Regions from separate parts of the Erwinia sp. HDF1-3R genome, predicted to be linked through region 2. Evidence: predicted binding sites of a transcription regulator. Region 2 holds the regulator's gene; the other holds the start of a gene.
What was found. Region 2 encodes Fur, which represses iron uptake genes when iron is present. Its sites were predicted from a motif close to ATAATAATGAGAACNACTATCAA; they were not measured.
Positions count from the first base shown of each region.

Region 1 (7,443 bases), 1.9 Mb from region 2:
ACAAATTTTTCTGACAAAATATAAAAACTCGGCATCGGTATAATCAGAAATCGTTTTCTTTTCCATCTCAATTATCCTCTTTATGGATTTCAATATGACGTTTAGGGGTCATCACTCGAATATTATCTATGTCATATATTGCACCGTTATCCTTAATAAATTTGACATGGTGTAACTCGAATCGAATTCGTCCCCCGACTTGTTCAGATGGAATAGGGAAAGGAGAGTAACCTTTCATTAAGTTTCGTTTATTATTTTCCCTGAACTGTTTAATCAATACAGGATCTCTGCCCACATCCTTCCAAAAAGCCTCACGAAACGCATCAAAATTCGCAAATTCCCTTCCTTGTAATTTGTCCGCGATCTGGCTCGGGATAGGAGCACCAAGATCTTTACCAGCATTAGTAAGCCAGTCTCCGCCAACCGGTTCACCTTTACCACTGACCTTACCCAATCTATTTCGGGGATTGCTAAGTACCACATACACCGGCTGCACGCCGCTGCCGCTGGCGTCCAGCTGCCAGTAAACAAAATCCTGCATCCCGCCCGGATCGGCCACTGGCGTGGTGGTGATCTGAATCGTCCCAACCGGTTTTATCACTGTCCCGGTATGCACCGGCGTTACCGGGACTGACGGAGCCGAATTACCGGTATTTGACGGCGAAGATGGCCCGGGAGCCGGGTTGATCAAAATGGTCCGCGGTGGCTGGCCTGCTACCGCAGGCAGCGTGATGATATCCAGCCCTGTCGCTGCATCCCGCACCGCCGTCAGGACCGGTACCGCCGACGGTAATCCACCCTCTCCGGTTTTCAGCAATTTTAACGCCAGCTCACCGTTGCTCATCACCAGCGAAGCGCGTACCGCCAGGTCTGCCGTCCGTACGCCCGGCTCCAGCCCTTTCCTGTTAGGTAACAGAGTGCTGGCAGGCATTGCGAACATCGCAGCGACATCACGCCCCGGCACTCTGTCGCTGCCAGCCCCCACCTCCGGAGAATGGAAAATGGCGGCAATCGCAATGCCGCCTGCCGCGCCTGCGGCCACAGCCGAGGCGGCCCGGCCTAACGCGGCCAGCAAGGAGCTGGCAGCACCCATCACCCCTTCTCCGGCGATTGCCAGCTGTACCGCGCCCGGGGCTCGCGCCAGCGCCAGCGCGCCAGCAGCAGTCAGAGACGCTTCGGCCGCTTTAACCGTTTCCGGGGTATACCGGGGGGACTCTGAAACGCCCAACATGGCCAGGGCGAGCTTAATTTCCCTGTCTGACAAAGGCATGCAAAACGCAATGCCCCCGTCACCTCTGTCCATAACCCATGCCCAGCTTCCGCCATTCATTAATGTCAAATAGCAGGCTTTCTGGGGGCCCTTAAACTGAAACTTTCCGTCGCCCAGATAAATGGGGGTAATGTCCCGCGAGCGCGGGTTTCCTTCCTTTTTACTCATCCTTAAGTTCCTTTTCCGGGGTACTTTTTATTTAATCCGGCCGACGCTTTTACTACGCCGGTGACGGCTCACGCTGAAACAAACCGGGGAGAACAGGGTTTTGTTTCATACGTTACTGTAACAACCAGAAATTAATTTTTCCCGCCGTGATATCACAGATTTCGACCCCCGCCGCATGACTGATGTGAACAATTCCTAATGACGTGGATTTACCGCCCCGCCGCTGGCAATTTTTGCCCGCAATCCGTATAACTGTCCGCTGACTCTTAAGCCACAAAGTAACCGATGATGAAAGAATCACTGAGCCGCATAATTGCAAATGAACTCCAGGCACGGACAGAGCAGGTTGATGCCGCTGTTCGTCTGCTGGATGAAGGGAACACCGTGCCGTTTATCGCACGCTATCGTAAGGAGGTGACCGGTGGCCTGGATGATACCCAGCTACGCCAGCTGGAAACCCGGCTGGGCTATCTGCGCGAGCTGTCCGAGCGCCGCCAGGCGATTCTCAAATCCATCGGCGACCAGGGCAAGCTTACCGACGAGCTTGCTAACGCCATCAGCAACACCCTGAGCAAAACCGAACTCGAAGACCTCTACCTGCCCTATAAGCCAAAGCGCCGTACGCGTGGAATGATCGCCATTGAGGCCGGTCTGGAACCGCTGGCCGAGACGCTGTGGCAGGATCCATCTCACCTCCCGGAGACGCTGGCCGCCCGCTTCGTAGATGCCGATAAGGGCGTTGCCGATACCAAAGCCGCGCTGGACGGCGCCCGCTACATTCTGATGGAGCGCTTTGCAGAAGACGCCACGCTGCTGGCTCAGGTACGTGCCTGGCTGTGGAAGAACGCCCACCTAGTCTCGCGCGTGACGGAAGGCAAAGAGGAAGAGGGCGCGAAGTTCCGCGACTACTTTGATCACCATGAAGCGCTGGCATCCGTGCCGTCCCATCGTGCGCTGGCGATGTTTCGCGGCCGCAATGAAGGCATATTGCAGCTATCGCTTAATCCGGACCCACAGTTTGACGAGCCGCCGCGCGAAAGCCACGGCGAGCAGATTATTATCGACCACCTTGGCCTGCGGCTGAATAACGCCCCAGCGGACGCCTGGCGTAAGGCCGTGGTCAGCTGGACGTGGCGTATTAAGGTGCTTCTGCACCTGGAAACCGAGCTGATGGGTACGGTACGCGAGCGCGCTGAAGATGAGGCAATCAACGTTTTTGCCCGCAATATGCACGACCTGCTTATGGCGGCACCCGCCGGGATGCGGGCGACCATGGGCCTGGATCCTGGACTGCGTACCGGCGTAAAAGTTGCGGTCGTTGACGCCACCGGCAAGGTGGTTGCCACCGACACCATTTACCCGCATACCGGGCAGGCGGCGAAAGCGGCCGCCGCGGTGGCCGCACTCTGCACCCGACATCAGGTGGAGCTGGTGGCGATCGGCAACGGCACCGCCTCACGTGAAACCGAACGCTTCTTTATCGACGTCCAGAAGCAATTCCCCCAGGTACAGGCGCAGAAGGTGATCGTCAGCGAAGCGGGCGCATCTGTCTATTCCGCCTCCGAGCTGGCTGCGCTGGAGTTCCCGGATCTGGACGTCTCGATCCGCGGGGCCGTCTCCATCGCGCGCCGCCTGCAGGATCCTCTCGCTGAACTGGTGAAGATCGACCCGAAATCGATCGGCGTGGGCCAATATCAACACGACGTCAGCCAGAGCCAGCTGGCGAAAAAGCTGGATGCGGTCGTGGAAGACTGCGTAAACGGCGTCGGCGTGGATCTGAATACCGCCTCGGTGCCGCTACTGACCCGCGTGGCCGGGCTGAGCAAAATGATGGCACAGAATATCGTCAGCTGGCGTGATGAGAATGGTCGCTTTCAGGACCGCCAGCAGCTGCTGAAGGTGAGCCGTCTGGGGCCAAAAGCCTTTGAACAGTGCGCTGGCTTTCTGCGCATCAGCCAGGGTAAAAACCCGCTGGATGCCTCAACGGTTCACCCGGAGGCTTACCCGGTCGTGCAGCGCATCCTGGCCGCCACCGAACAGTCGCTGGATGTGCTGATGGGTAATCCGACGGCGCTGCGCACCCTGCGCGCGGTGGACTTTACCGATGAGCGGTTCGGCGTACCGACCGTCAGCGATATTATCCGGGAACTGGAAAAACCCGGCCGTGACCCGCGCCCGGAGTTTAAGACGGCGCAGTTCGCTGAGGGCGTTGATACCATGAACGACCTGCAGCCGGGTATGGTGCTGGAAGGGGCGGTTACCAACGTGACTAACTTCGGTGCCTTTGTCGATATCGGCGTTCATCAGGACGGGCTGGTACATATCTCCTCCCTCTCCGATAAGTTTGTCGACGATCCGCATAAGGTGGTGAAAGCGGGCGATATCGTTAAGGTCAAGGTGATGGAGGTTGACCTGCAGCGCAAGCGCATCGCGCTGACCATGCGTCTGGACGAACAGCCGGGTGAAGCCGCTTCACCGCGCCGCAGTCCGGCCAGCAACAACCGTGATGCAGGCCGTCCGGCGGCGAAATCCCGTCCGCGTCCGGCACAGCCTGCCGGCAATAGCGCTATGGGCGATGCGCTGGCGGCAGCGTTCGGCAAAAAATAACGGCATTACCCCAGGGCGGATCGCCGTATCCGCCCTTCCCACTCCCCTGAAAATTGTTTTGCGTCAATACCGACGAGAATAATTCTCATTATAATTACCCCCCTCAATTATCACGATGCGGCAATTTTCCGCGCCACGGGGTAAAAATATGCCTGTTGTACCCTTGCAGCACTACAAAATCGTTAGTTTCTCGCCCACCATCAATACCGCGTTTCGCCAGAAGCTGCTGTCACACGGCCTGCTGCCCGGCGCGACCTTCCAGGTAAAGCGCGTAGCGCCCTTTGGCGACCCGGTGCAAATCGAAACGCGCCGCGTCAGCCTGATGCTGCGTAAAAAAGATCTGGCGTTTCTTCGCCTTGAATCCCTGAACTGAGGCGGAGGTAAGGATGAAAACGTATACCATCGGGCTGATTGGCAACCCTAACGCCGGTAAAACCACGCTGTTTAACCAGCTCACCGGCGCGCGGCAGCGGGTCGGGAACTGGGCTGGGGTAACGGTTGAACGCAAGGAAGGCACCTTTACCACCGCTCAGCACAAGGTGCGGCTGATTGACCTGCCCGGCACCTATTCCCTGACGACGTTATCGGAACAGGCCTCGCCTGACGAGCAGATCGCCTGCCGCTATATGCTGAGCGGCGAAGCTGACCTGGTCATCAACGTCGTGGATGCCAGCAATCTTGAGCGCAATCTGTACCTTACCCTCCAGCTTCAGGAACTGGGGGTGCCCTGCATCGTTGCCCTGAATATGCTGGATATTGCTGAAAATCAGCATATCGCGCCTGACGTTGCCGCGCTGGAAAAACAGCTCGGCTGCCCGGTCATCCCGATGGTGTCGAACCGGGGAACGGGCATCGACAGGCTGAAAAAAGCCATTGACGACGCTCGTCGCTCCATCGGTAACGTTAACATCCCCTACCCCGCTGATGTCGAGGCTTGCGTCCGGCAGCTGTGCGACGCCATGCCGGAAAACCTTCCCCCGGTACAGCAGCGCTGGCTGGCGCTCCAGGCACTGGAAGGGGATGTCTACAGCCTGGCCCGGGTGGCAACACCCGCAGGATCGCCTGATGCACTTAATCTGCACGATGCCCCGCTAAAGATTGTCTCTGCCCGCTATCAGGCCATTGAGGCCGTTTACCGCACCGTAACGGATACGCACCTTGCCACGCCGCATCGCCTCTCTGCCCGCCTCGACAGCCTGGTGCTTAATCGCTGGCTTGGACTGCCCATATTTCTGCTGATGATGTACCTGATGTTCTTTCTGGCCATTAATCTCGGCGGGGCGCTACAGCCGCTATTTGAGATTGGCTCGGCGGCGATTTTTATTCATGGCATACAGTGGATCGGCGCAGTGCTGCATTTCCCGCTGCCGCTGACGCTGTTCCTGGCACAGGGCATTGGCGGTGGCATCAATACCGTGATGCCGCTGGTGCCGCAAATCGGCCTGATGTACCTGTTCCTGTCCCTGATGGAAGATTCCGGCTATATGGCCAGAGCCGCTTTTGTCATGGATCGACTGATGCAGGCGATAGGATTACCGGGTAAATCCTTCGTGCCGCTGATTGTCGGTTTTGGCTGTAATGTCCCGTCGGTCATGGGCGCCCGTACGCTGGATGCCCCGCGTGAGCGCCTGCTGACCATCCTGATGGCGCCCTTTATGTCCTGCGGCGCGCGGCTGGCTATCTTCGCGGTATTCGCTTCCGCCTTTTTTGGTCAGCGGGGATCGCTGGTGGTTTTCAGCCTTTATCTGCTGGGCATTGCCGTGGCCATCCTCACCGGGCTGCTGTTAAAGCATACGCTTCTGCGCGGCGAGGCCACGCCCTTCGTAATGGAGCTGCCCACCTGGCACGTTCCGCACCTGAAAACCCTGCTATTACAAACCTGGCAGCGGCTGAAAAGCTTTGTGCTGCGGGCCGGGAAAGTGATTGTTCTGGTCTGCGTGGTGATAGGCGGCCTGAACAGCTTCTCGTTCAGCGGACAGCCGGTATCCACGATTAATGACTCCGCGCTGGCCAGCGTCAGCCGCCATCTGACGCCGCTGCTGTCACCGATGGGCATACATGATGATAACTGGCAGGCAACGGTTGGCCTGGTCACCGGCGCAATGGCAAAAGAGGTGGTAGTCGGCACGCTGAATACGCTCTATACCGCACAGGCGCTGCATGAGGAGCCGTTTGATGCCGCCAGTTTCAGCCTGACCGGGGAGCTGGCGACGGCGGTCGAGGAAACCTGGGATGGAGTAAAAGAGGCGTTCAGCCTTAGCGTGCTATCTAATCCCGTTGAGGCCAGCAAAGGCGACGGCGAGATGGCCGGCAGGGCGATGGGTGTGATGCACAGCAAATTTGCCAACGATGCCGCCGCCTATAGCTACCTGATTTTCGTGCTGCTGTACGTGCCCTGCGTATCGGTGATGGGCGCGATTGCCCGTGAAAGCAGCGGCCGCTGGATGCTGTTCTCTATATTCTGGGGGCTGAACCTGGCCTGGTGCCTGGCAACGCTGTTTTATCAGGTGGCGACCTTTAGTGAACATCCTCAGTACAGCACCATCGTGCTGCTGGCGGTATGTGCCTTTAATGTCGTGCTGTGGCTGGTGCTGCGGAGTATCACGCTCCCTGCATCGCCGCTGGCGGTCAGGCCCGTTGCTGAAAAGGGCTGCCCCGGCTGCCCCCGTAACGGCAGCTGTCACTGATTTAGCGGCATCATGCCCTTGTCGACCGCTTCGTTGCAGTTGCGGTTTTGCTTCCAGGGTCTACAGTGAAAGTTAACGTAGCTGTCCAAAAATGCGGTGGCGCACTGTATAAAAATGGAAATTATCAACAGCCTGCTCGATAAAATCTATGACCATACCTTTCCCGCCGCCTGTCGGGAAAGGCTGACAGAAAGCATTCAACATACCCGCAGCGCCATCAACCACCCGCGCAAGGCCCACTGGGATGAAAAAGATGTGGTGCTGATAACCTATGCCGATCAGTTTCGTGAAAGTGATGCCCCCACTCTGCAAACCTTCTGCCGTTTTTATCAGCGCTATCTTCACGCCAGCTTTAACCTGGTTCACCTGCTGCCTTTTTTTCCCTGGTCGTCCGACGATGGTTTTTCGGTAATGGATTACCATCAGGTCAGCCCGGCCTGTGGCGAATGGTCCGATGTCGCCGCGCTGCATCAGCGCGTCCGGCTGATGTTTGATTTCGTCTGCAACCACATGTCAGCGCACAGCGCCTGGTTCAAACACTATCTGGCAATGGATCCCGGCTGGGATGATTTCTTTATCAGTATGCCCCCGGCGACCGATCTCAGCAGCGTCACCCGGCCAAGAACCTCCCCTCTGCTCACCCCTTTTACGCTGGCCGATGGCAGCACGCGGTTTATCTGGACGACTTTTAGCGCGGACCAGATTGACCTT
Region 1 is NZ_CP155071.1:4,457,278-4,464,720, forward strand. It holds gene AAGR22_RS20340 (bacteriocin immunity protein) at 1-66, opposite strand, end outside; gene AAGR22_RS20345 (S-type pyocin domain-containing protein) at 68-1,438, opposite strand; gene AAGR22_RS20350 (Tex family protein) at 1,724-4,045, shown strand; gene feoA (ferrous iron transporter A) at 4,194-4,418, shown strand; gene feoB (Fe(2+) transporter permease subunit FeoB) at 4,432-6,732, shown strand; gene AAGR22_RS20365 (alpha-amylase family glycosyl hydrolase) at 6,847-7,443, shown strand, end outside.
Region 1: feoA (ferrous iron transporter A) is a predicted target of Fur. The motif match lies at 4,118-4,140, and genes of this name have one in related genera.

Region 2 (7,443 bases):
CATCGTGAGTTGCACTTACCATTACATTCCACTTACCATTACATTCCACTTCCCATTACGTTCCACTTCCCATTGCGTTCCACTCCCCCTGACGCTCCACTTCATCGCATTTTGCACCTCAATCGAGTAAACCCACTATAAGGCGATCGGCAGGTGCTTATCAGTGAGACAGCATACCTTTTATTCGCTATCCCGATTCCCGCCAGGAAAAATAATTGCGGGGTGAATTGCGTATCCGCTTTTGCTTAATCAGATAAGCGCGGCACAAAGCATTACAGCCTGCTGTTAATTAATTCCGTAATGATTAAATTAGCCTTTATTATTCCAATAATAGCCAGAGCAGCCGATATTATGTGTCGCCGATCATACTTTGGCAGCTGGCTTTATTTATATATTGATAATTCGCGTCGCGAAAAATATCATTCATACAGCATCTGAAGGGTGCCTTTCTTTATAAGAAATATTATTTTTACTGTTTCAGGATTGTTAAATTTACAATGAGAGGGATTTCTCAATGCATATCTCTGACCCGGCGCGTCGTGCGCTGACGCTATCCGTTGCCATTATTTCTACTCTCTCCACGCTTTCGATAAGTCCTCAGGCCAGCGCCACGGGATTTATCGAGGATTCTACCCTGAGTGGTGGGGTTTATTACTGGCAGCGACATCGAGAAAGAAAAGATCTTAACCCCGACAGCGATAAATACGGTAACTATCAACAAAACCTCCATCACTCGACATTCAACGGCAGCCTGGATTTTTCATCCGGCTATCTGGCTGATTTTATTGGTCTCGATCTGGCCGCCTTTGGCGCGCTGGAGATGTCAGGCAAGGGGCCTGCCGCACCCAACGAAATAGGCTTTAGCGACGCGAAAACGCGCTGGGATGAAAAGTGGGGCGGGGATAAAAACGGCGCGTCAATATATAAAGCGGCGTTAAAGTTTAAGCAGGGTGATTACTGGCTACGTGCTGGCTATTTACAGCCCACCGGCCAGACGCTGATGGCATCGCACTGGAGTTTTTTACCCGGCACTTATCGTGGCGCTGAAGTTGGCTTTAATCGTGATTTCGATGACGCGGGTGCGCTCTCGATGTCATGGATGTGGAGCGACCGATATAAAGCCCCCTGGTATAGAAATACCTATCATTTTCGGCAGGCAGACGGGAAAACGCCCGTTCGCTATCTGCATTCAATCGGCATGAAATATGATTTCAAAAATCAGCTGGTGCTGGAAGCTGCATTCGGGCAGGCCGCGGATTATATGGATCAGTACTTTACTAAAGTCTCTTATGATTTTCCGGTTGCCGGGAATAATCTGAGAACCAGCTGGCAGTTTTATGGCGCAAAAGATAAGGCGCACGGCGGCGTTGCGAACGTTAATGATGTGTATGACGGCCTGGCCTGGCTACAGGCGCTGACGCTGGGGTATACCCTGGGAGCCTTTGATTTCAGACTGGAAGGCACCTGGGTGAAGGCCGAAGGGAATCAGGGATTTTTCCTGCAACGGATGACGCCAGGCTATGCCACGTCGAACGGGCGGCTGGACGTGTGGTGGGATTCACGCTCTGACTTTAATGCTAACGGTGAAAAAGCCCTGTTTGCCGGGGTGAGCTGGGATCTAACCAACTGGTCGCTCCCCGGATGGAGCCTTGGCACCTCCCGTGCCTGGGGATGGGATGCCAAACCTGCCAGCAGCCCGGCCTGGGATCGCCACGCCCGCCTGAAAGAATCAGCCTGGAATCTCGATCTGATGCACACCGTGCAGGCGGGCTGGGCCAAAGGCACGTTGTACAAACTGCACTATACCCGCTACGACAACCACTCCTCGCTGCCCAGCTTCAGTGGGGGATACGGCAATATCTTCCAGGATGAGCAGGACGTGAAATTTATAGTCATCGCACCATTCACTATTTTTTAACCATTCCGCAGGCGGGGCAGAGGCCCCGCCAGAAAACCACGGAGGGGTGAAATGAAAAAAATATTACTGCTCATCGCCAGCGTGCTGGTGTTAGCCGCCTGCTCGTCAGGCCCTGCGCCACGCCCTGAGCGCATTCCGGCGCGGGACTATCAGCATTGTCTTGATGCAGAGCAGATGGGCGGCGGCGATGAGGTTCAGGATCGCTGTGGCAGGCTGTCTGAAGAGATTGAACATAAAAACCAGAAGGAACAGGTGAAATAATGAAAATGTACAAAAGTGCGATCGCGGCGGCGCTGATATCAGCGCTCGGCAGCACGGGTGTGCTGGCGGATCAGCAACTGGTCGACAGGATCAGTCAGTTTGGCGTTAAGTATAAGGTGACCGATAACCTTGCTGCCCAGAATGGCGTGGACTGCGCCGCGCTGGGCGCTGACTGGGTTTCCTGCAACCGGGCCACCCTCACCTTAACCAACCCAGGCGGGGCCATTAACAGTAAAGACTGGGCCATTTACATGTCCAACGTGCATAAAACGCTTAAGGTCGATAGCGATCAGTTTCGCATGGTGCACGTCGTCGGCGACCTGACCCGGCTTGAGCCGACGGACAAATTCACCGGCTTTGCCGCCGGTGCATCGGTCGATATTCCGATTATCAATGAGTACTGGCAGTTGTTTATCACCGACGTGATGCCACGCTGGTATGTTACCTCCAGCAACGCCAGCCCAAAAATCATCGCCATAACGGATACGGAAGAGCTGTCCCGCTTCGTCGAGCCTTTTGGCGATCAATGGCGGCGCACGCCGGATGACAAAAACGTGCTGATGAACGCGGCCAGCCGCTTTGCTAAAAATAGCGACGTGGCCACGCTCCCGGCGCAAACTCTGCGCGGGCATATTGTACCTACGCCGATGAGCGTGGAGATCTACAGTGGGGACGCCGACCTGTCATCGGGCGTGAGGTTCGATTTCGCCACGTTATCGGCCGATCAGGCCGATGCACTGCGTCAGCGTTTCAGTTTACTGGGCGTTCAGGAACGGGCTAATGGCTATACCATCAAGACCCGGATTGCTGCCAGCGCGCTGGGGAAACAGCAGTCCATCCCGGGCGGCTATCAGCTAACCATTGGCGAAGCCCTGGCGGAGGTGACCGGCTTCGATCAGCGCGGCGTGATGAATGGCGTACAGTCGATCCTGTCGCTGATCCCCGCTGACGGCCTCAAAATTGCGACGCTGAAAGCAGCCGATGCACCGCGTTTCCCTTATCGTGGAGTATTCCTCGATGTTGCCCGTAATTTTCATAGCAAAGAGGCGATTTTACGGCTGCTGGATCAGATGGCGGCCTGGAAGCTGAACGTCTTTCACTTCCATCTTTCTGACGATGAAGCCTGGCGTATTGAGATCCCCGGTTTGCCAGAGCTGACCGATGTAGGTAGTAAGCGCTGCCACGATCTCAGCGAGAAAACCTGCCTGCTGCCACAGCTGGGATCGGGGCCTTTCAGTAATAATAACGGCTCCGGGCATTTCAGCCGCCAGGACTATATTGATATCGTCAAATACGCAGGGGCCCGGGGTATTGAGGTGATCCCGGAAATTGATATGCCTGCGCATGCCCGGGCGGCGGTGGTGTCGATGGAGGCACGCTATGCCCGCCTGATGGCCGGGGGGAAACAGGCCGACGCGGAGGCATACCGGCTGGTGGATCCCACCGACGACTCCAATACCACCTCCGTCCAGCTTTACGATCGTACCAGCTATCTCAATCCCTGCCTGACATCCTCGCTGCGCTTTACCGACAAGGTGATTAGTGAAATCCAGGCGATGCATCTGGCGGCGGGAAAGCCAATGAAGGCCTGGCATTTTGGCGGTGATGAAGCGAAAAATATTCGTCTTGGCGCAGGCTATACCGATGAGAAGAAGCCCGAAGAAGGTAAAGGCAGGCTGGATATGCGCAAGGAAGATAAACCCTAGGCAAAATCCTCCGTCTGTCAGGCGATGATCAAAGCGGGAAAAATAACTGACCTTGATCACCTCCCGAGCTATTTTGCGCGGGAAGTTAGCAGGCAGGTCAATGCGCACGGCATAGAGAAAATGCAGGCGTGGCAGGACGGCCTGAAGGATGCTGAAAATGCGGGTGCCTTCGCCACGAAGCGTGTGGCGGTGAATTTCTGGGATACGCTTTACTGGGGAGGGTATGACAGCGCTAACGACTGGGCCAACAAGGGCTACGAGGTGATCGTCTCCAACCCGGACTACGTCTATCTCGATTTCCCCAATGAAGTGAATCCGCTTGAGCGGGGTTACTATTGGGGAACCCGTTTCAGCGACGAGCGCAAAATGTTCAGCTTTGTGCCGGATAACCTGCCGCAGAATGCAGAAATGTCGTTTGATCGCGACGGGAAAACCTTTACGGCTAAATCCGACAAGCCCTGGCCTGGTGCAACCGGACTCTCTGCCCAGCTGTGGAGCGAGACGGTACGCACTGACGGACAGATGGAATATATGATGTTTCCGCGTCTGCTGGCCGTGGCGGAGCGAGCATGGCACCGCGCGGGCTGGGAGCAGGATTACCAGCCAGGAAAAGCCTTTACCCGGGGCGAGACGCATTTTGTCGATAGTAAGACTCAGCTGAAAGAGTGGCAGCGTTTTGCCAACCTGCTGGGTCAACGCGAGCTGTCGAAGCTGGATCGCCGGGGAATTGAGTACCGCATCCCGGTACCGGGCGCGCGTATTATTGGCGGAATGCTGGAGGCGAATATCGCGCTGCCTGGCATCGCCATTGAGTACAGCGTTGATGCAGGCAAAAGCTGGCAGCGCTATGAGGCCACGGCCAAACCGCAGGTTGAGGAGGGCAACGTCCTGGTGCGCGCGGTCAGCGCCGACGGCAAACGCTACAGCAGGGTGGAGGAAGTCTGAAAAAAGCGTAAAAAAAAGCCGGTGGTGATCACCGGTTTTTTATGTTGAGCAACGCGGAAGATTATTTGTCGTGAAGCGTTTCGTCTTCACGGCAGTCACCTGTGGTGCAGTGGCCGTAAAGATAAAGACTGTGGTTGCTGAGTTTAATACCGTGGCGGGTAGCGATATCACGCTGACGTGTCTCGATAGACTCATCGCTGAATTCAATCACTTTTCCGCAGTCCAGACAGATCAGGTGGTCGTGATGCTGCTGCTGAGTCAGTTCGAATACGGACTTGCCGCCTTCAAAGTTATGACGCGTTACAATCCCGGCATCATCAAACTGGTTGAGTACGCGGTAGACCGTTGCCAGCCCAATCTCTTCGCCCATATCAATCAGGCGTTTATATAAATCTTCCGCACTGACGTGATGGCTCTCTGGTACCTGAAGCACTTCCAGAATTTTCAGTCGGGGAAGCGTGACTTTCAGGCCGGCCTTCTTTAATGCGGTATTGTTGTCAGTCATGCGGATATTGTCCTGTTACTTTGCTAGTCACTAAGTGGCTGAAAAGCCTTAAACATCGGTCGACGCAGAAAGCTAGGTGCGTCTCATTATAGAACTGATACTTCAAAATGGAAACCACGAGTGGGATGCGCAACCGCTGTGGGATGTAAAGTTGAGAACCCGATACGTCCAGGAAAGCAAACGCCCAATAAAAACGGGATTAACATTTTGCTCAGCACTCTTATCGCTCGTTGAGCGAGGAACGCTGAATAAGTGAGGTGACCGATGGCGATATTTTACAGATTTGCAGATGAAAATTACAAAGATGTACCTATTACTTCTACAGGTAAAACCACTGGCCCGATATGAGACAACGCCCACATCAGGCCGCTGCACTCAGGCTTCAAGAATCTCTTTCAGCTGCAGCTCGTCAAAAATCTGTTTAACCCATTGCTCGGTACGTTGCTGGGTCAACTCAGGCTGACGGTCTTCGTCGATGGCCAGACCGAGGAAATGGTTGTCATCCGCCAGCCCTTTAGAGGCCTCGAAATGGTAACCCGCCGTTGGCCAGTGCCCGACAATCACCGCGCCCCTGGGCTCAATGATGTCGCGGATGGTGCCCATGGCATCGCAGAAGTACTCGGCATAATCTTCCTGATCGCCACAGCCAAACAGCGCCACCAGCTTGCCGTTGAAGTCGATCTCTTCCAGGGTCGGAAAGAAGTCGTCCCAGTCGCACTGCGCTTCGCCATAGTACCAGGTGGGAATACCCAGCAGCAAAATATCAAAGGCTTCAAGATCTTCTTTGCTGCTTTTAGCGATATCGTGAACGTCAGCAACGTCTGTGCCAAGCTGCTTTTGAATCACTTTTGCAAGATTTTCGGTATTGCCCGTATCGCTGCCAAAGAAAATGCCTACGATTGCCATGAGTTTAATAACCTCTTGAAACTTAATGATATGAGATGGCTAACTTAAAAAAGATAACGGCAATGATAGCAGACAGCCACAGGGGGATAAACGAGTAATCCTCCTGCTTTTGTCGCATTGTGCTGTGCCCTCAGCTGTCCCTTACTGCGAGATAACCACCGCTTCAGGGGTTCTGGCTGGCTAACTGCGCCATCACCATCTCTTCAATCAGCTCGCTGCGGCTCATATTACGCTGGTCAGCAAGGTGATTAAGGGCATCAACCGCATCGCTATTGATTTTCAGCTCGACGCGCTTAAGCCCGCGCACTTTATCACGCTTAAGCTGATTGCGTTTGTTGATGCGCAGCTGCTCATCACGCGTCAGCGGATTAGTTTTAGGTCGTCCCGGACGGCGTTCGTCTGCAAAGAGATCGATCGTGGTGCGGTCCGTGTTTTCTTTTGCCATAGAATCGTGGTACTGAAGGCTGGAGTTCTGATGGATTGAGCCATGTTGCCAAAGGGATTTTCACCCGCGACAAAATTTTAGCGCGCCATCATACCCCAGTGAAAGTCGAGACGACAACGATTTAACAATTTGAGGGAGCATTTGTTTCTAACGCGCATAAAAACGGCTAATTGCGCGCAGAACCGCATCAGGTTTCTCTGCATGTACCCAGTGTCCGGCACCGGCAATCACATGTGCGCGTGCCTGGGGGAACTGCGCCAGCAGGGCGTCACGCCACCTGTCGTCAAGGTAGGCTGAGCGTTCGCCGCGGATAAAAAGCGCCGGATGCGGCCAGGCGGGGATCGGCTGCCAGTCGATGATCTCTGGGTACCGGGCCTCCAGCGCCCTGACGTTAAAGCGCCAGCTCCCCTCGTGAAAGGACTTCAGCAGAAACTGAATCACCCCTTCTTCCTCTATTGTCTGGCGCATCAGCGCGGCGGCTTCGCTGCGGGTGGTTATTCCCGCTGCCATCACCGCGTTCAGTGCGGCAAAAATGGCGTCATGATGGCGTTCAGGGTAAGCGACGGGCGCAATATCAATTACCACCAGCTTGCCAGCCCGCTCCGGCGCGGCCGCCGTCAGTGCCATGGCGATTTTTCCGCCCATCGAATGACCTACAAGGTCAAAACGCGCGATCCCCAGCTCATCAAGCGTCTCCAGCACGTCCTGCGCCATCGCCGGATAGCTCATCTCATCCGATCGCGGGGAAAGGCCATGA
Region 2 is NZ_CP155071.1:1,588,795-1,596,237, forward strand. It holds gene AAGR22_RS07345 (OprD family outer membrane porin) at 515-1,918, shown strand; gene AAGR22_RS07350 (lipoprotein) at 1,970-2,179, shown strand; partial or broken gene AAGR22_RS07355 (beta-N-acetylhexosaminidase) at 2,179-4,830, shown strand; gene fur (ferric iron uptake transcriptional regulator) at 4,892-5,335, opposite strand; gene fldA (flavodoxin FldA) at 5,711-6,241, opposite strand; gene ybfE (LexA regulated protein) at 6,405-6,686, opposite strand; gene ybfF (esterase) at 6,834-7,443, opposite strand, start outside.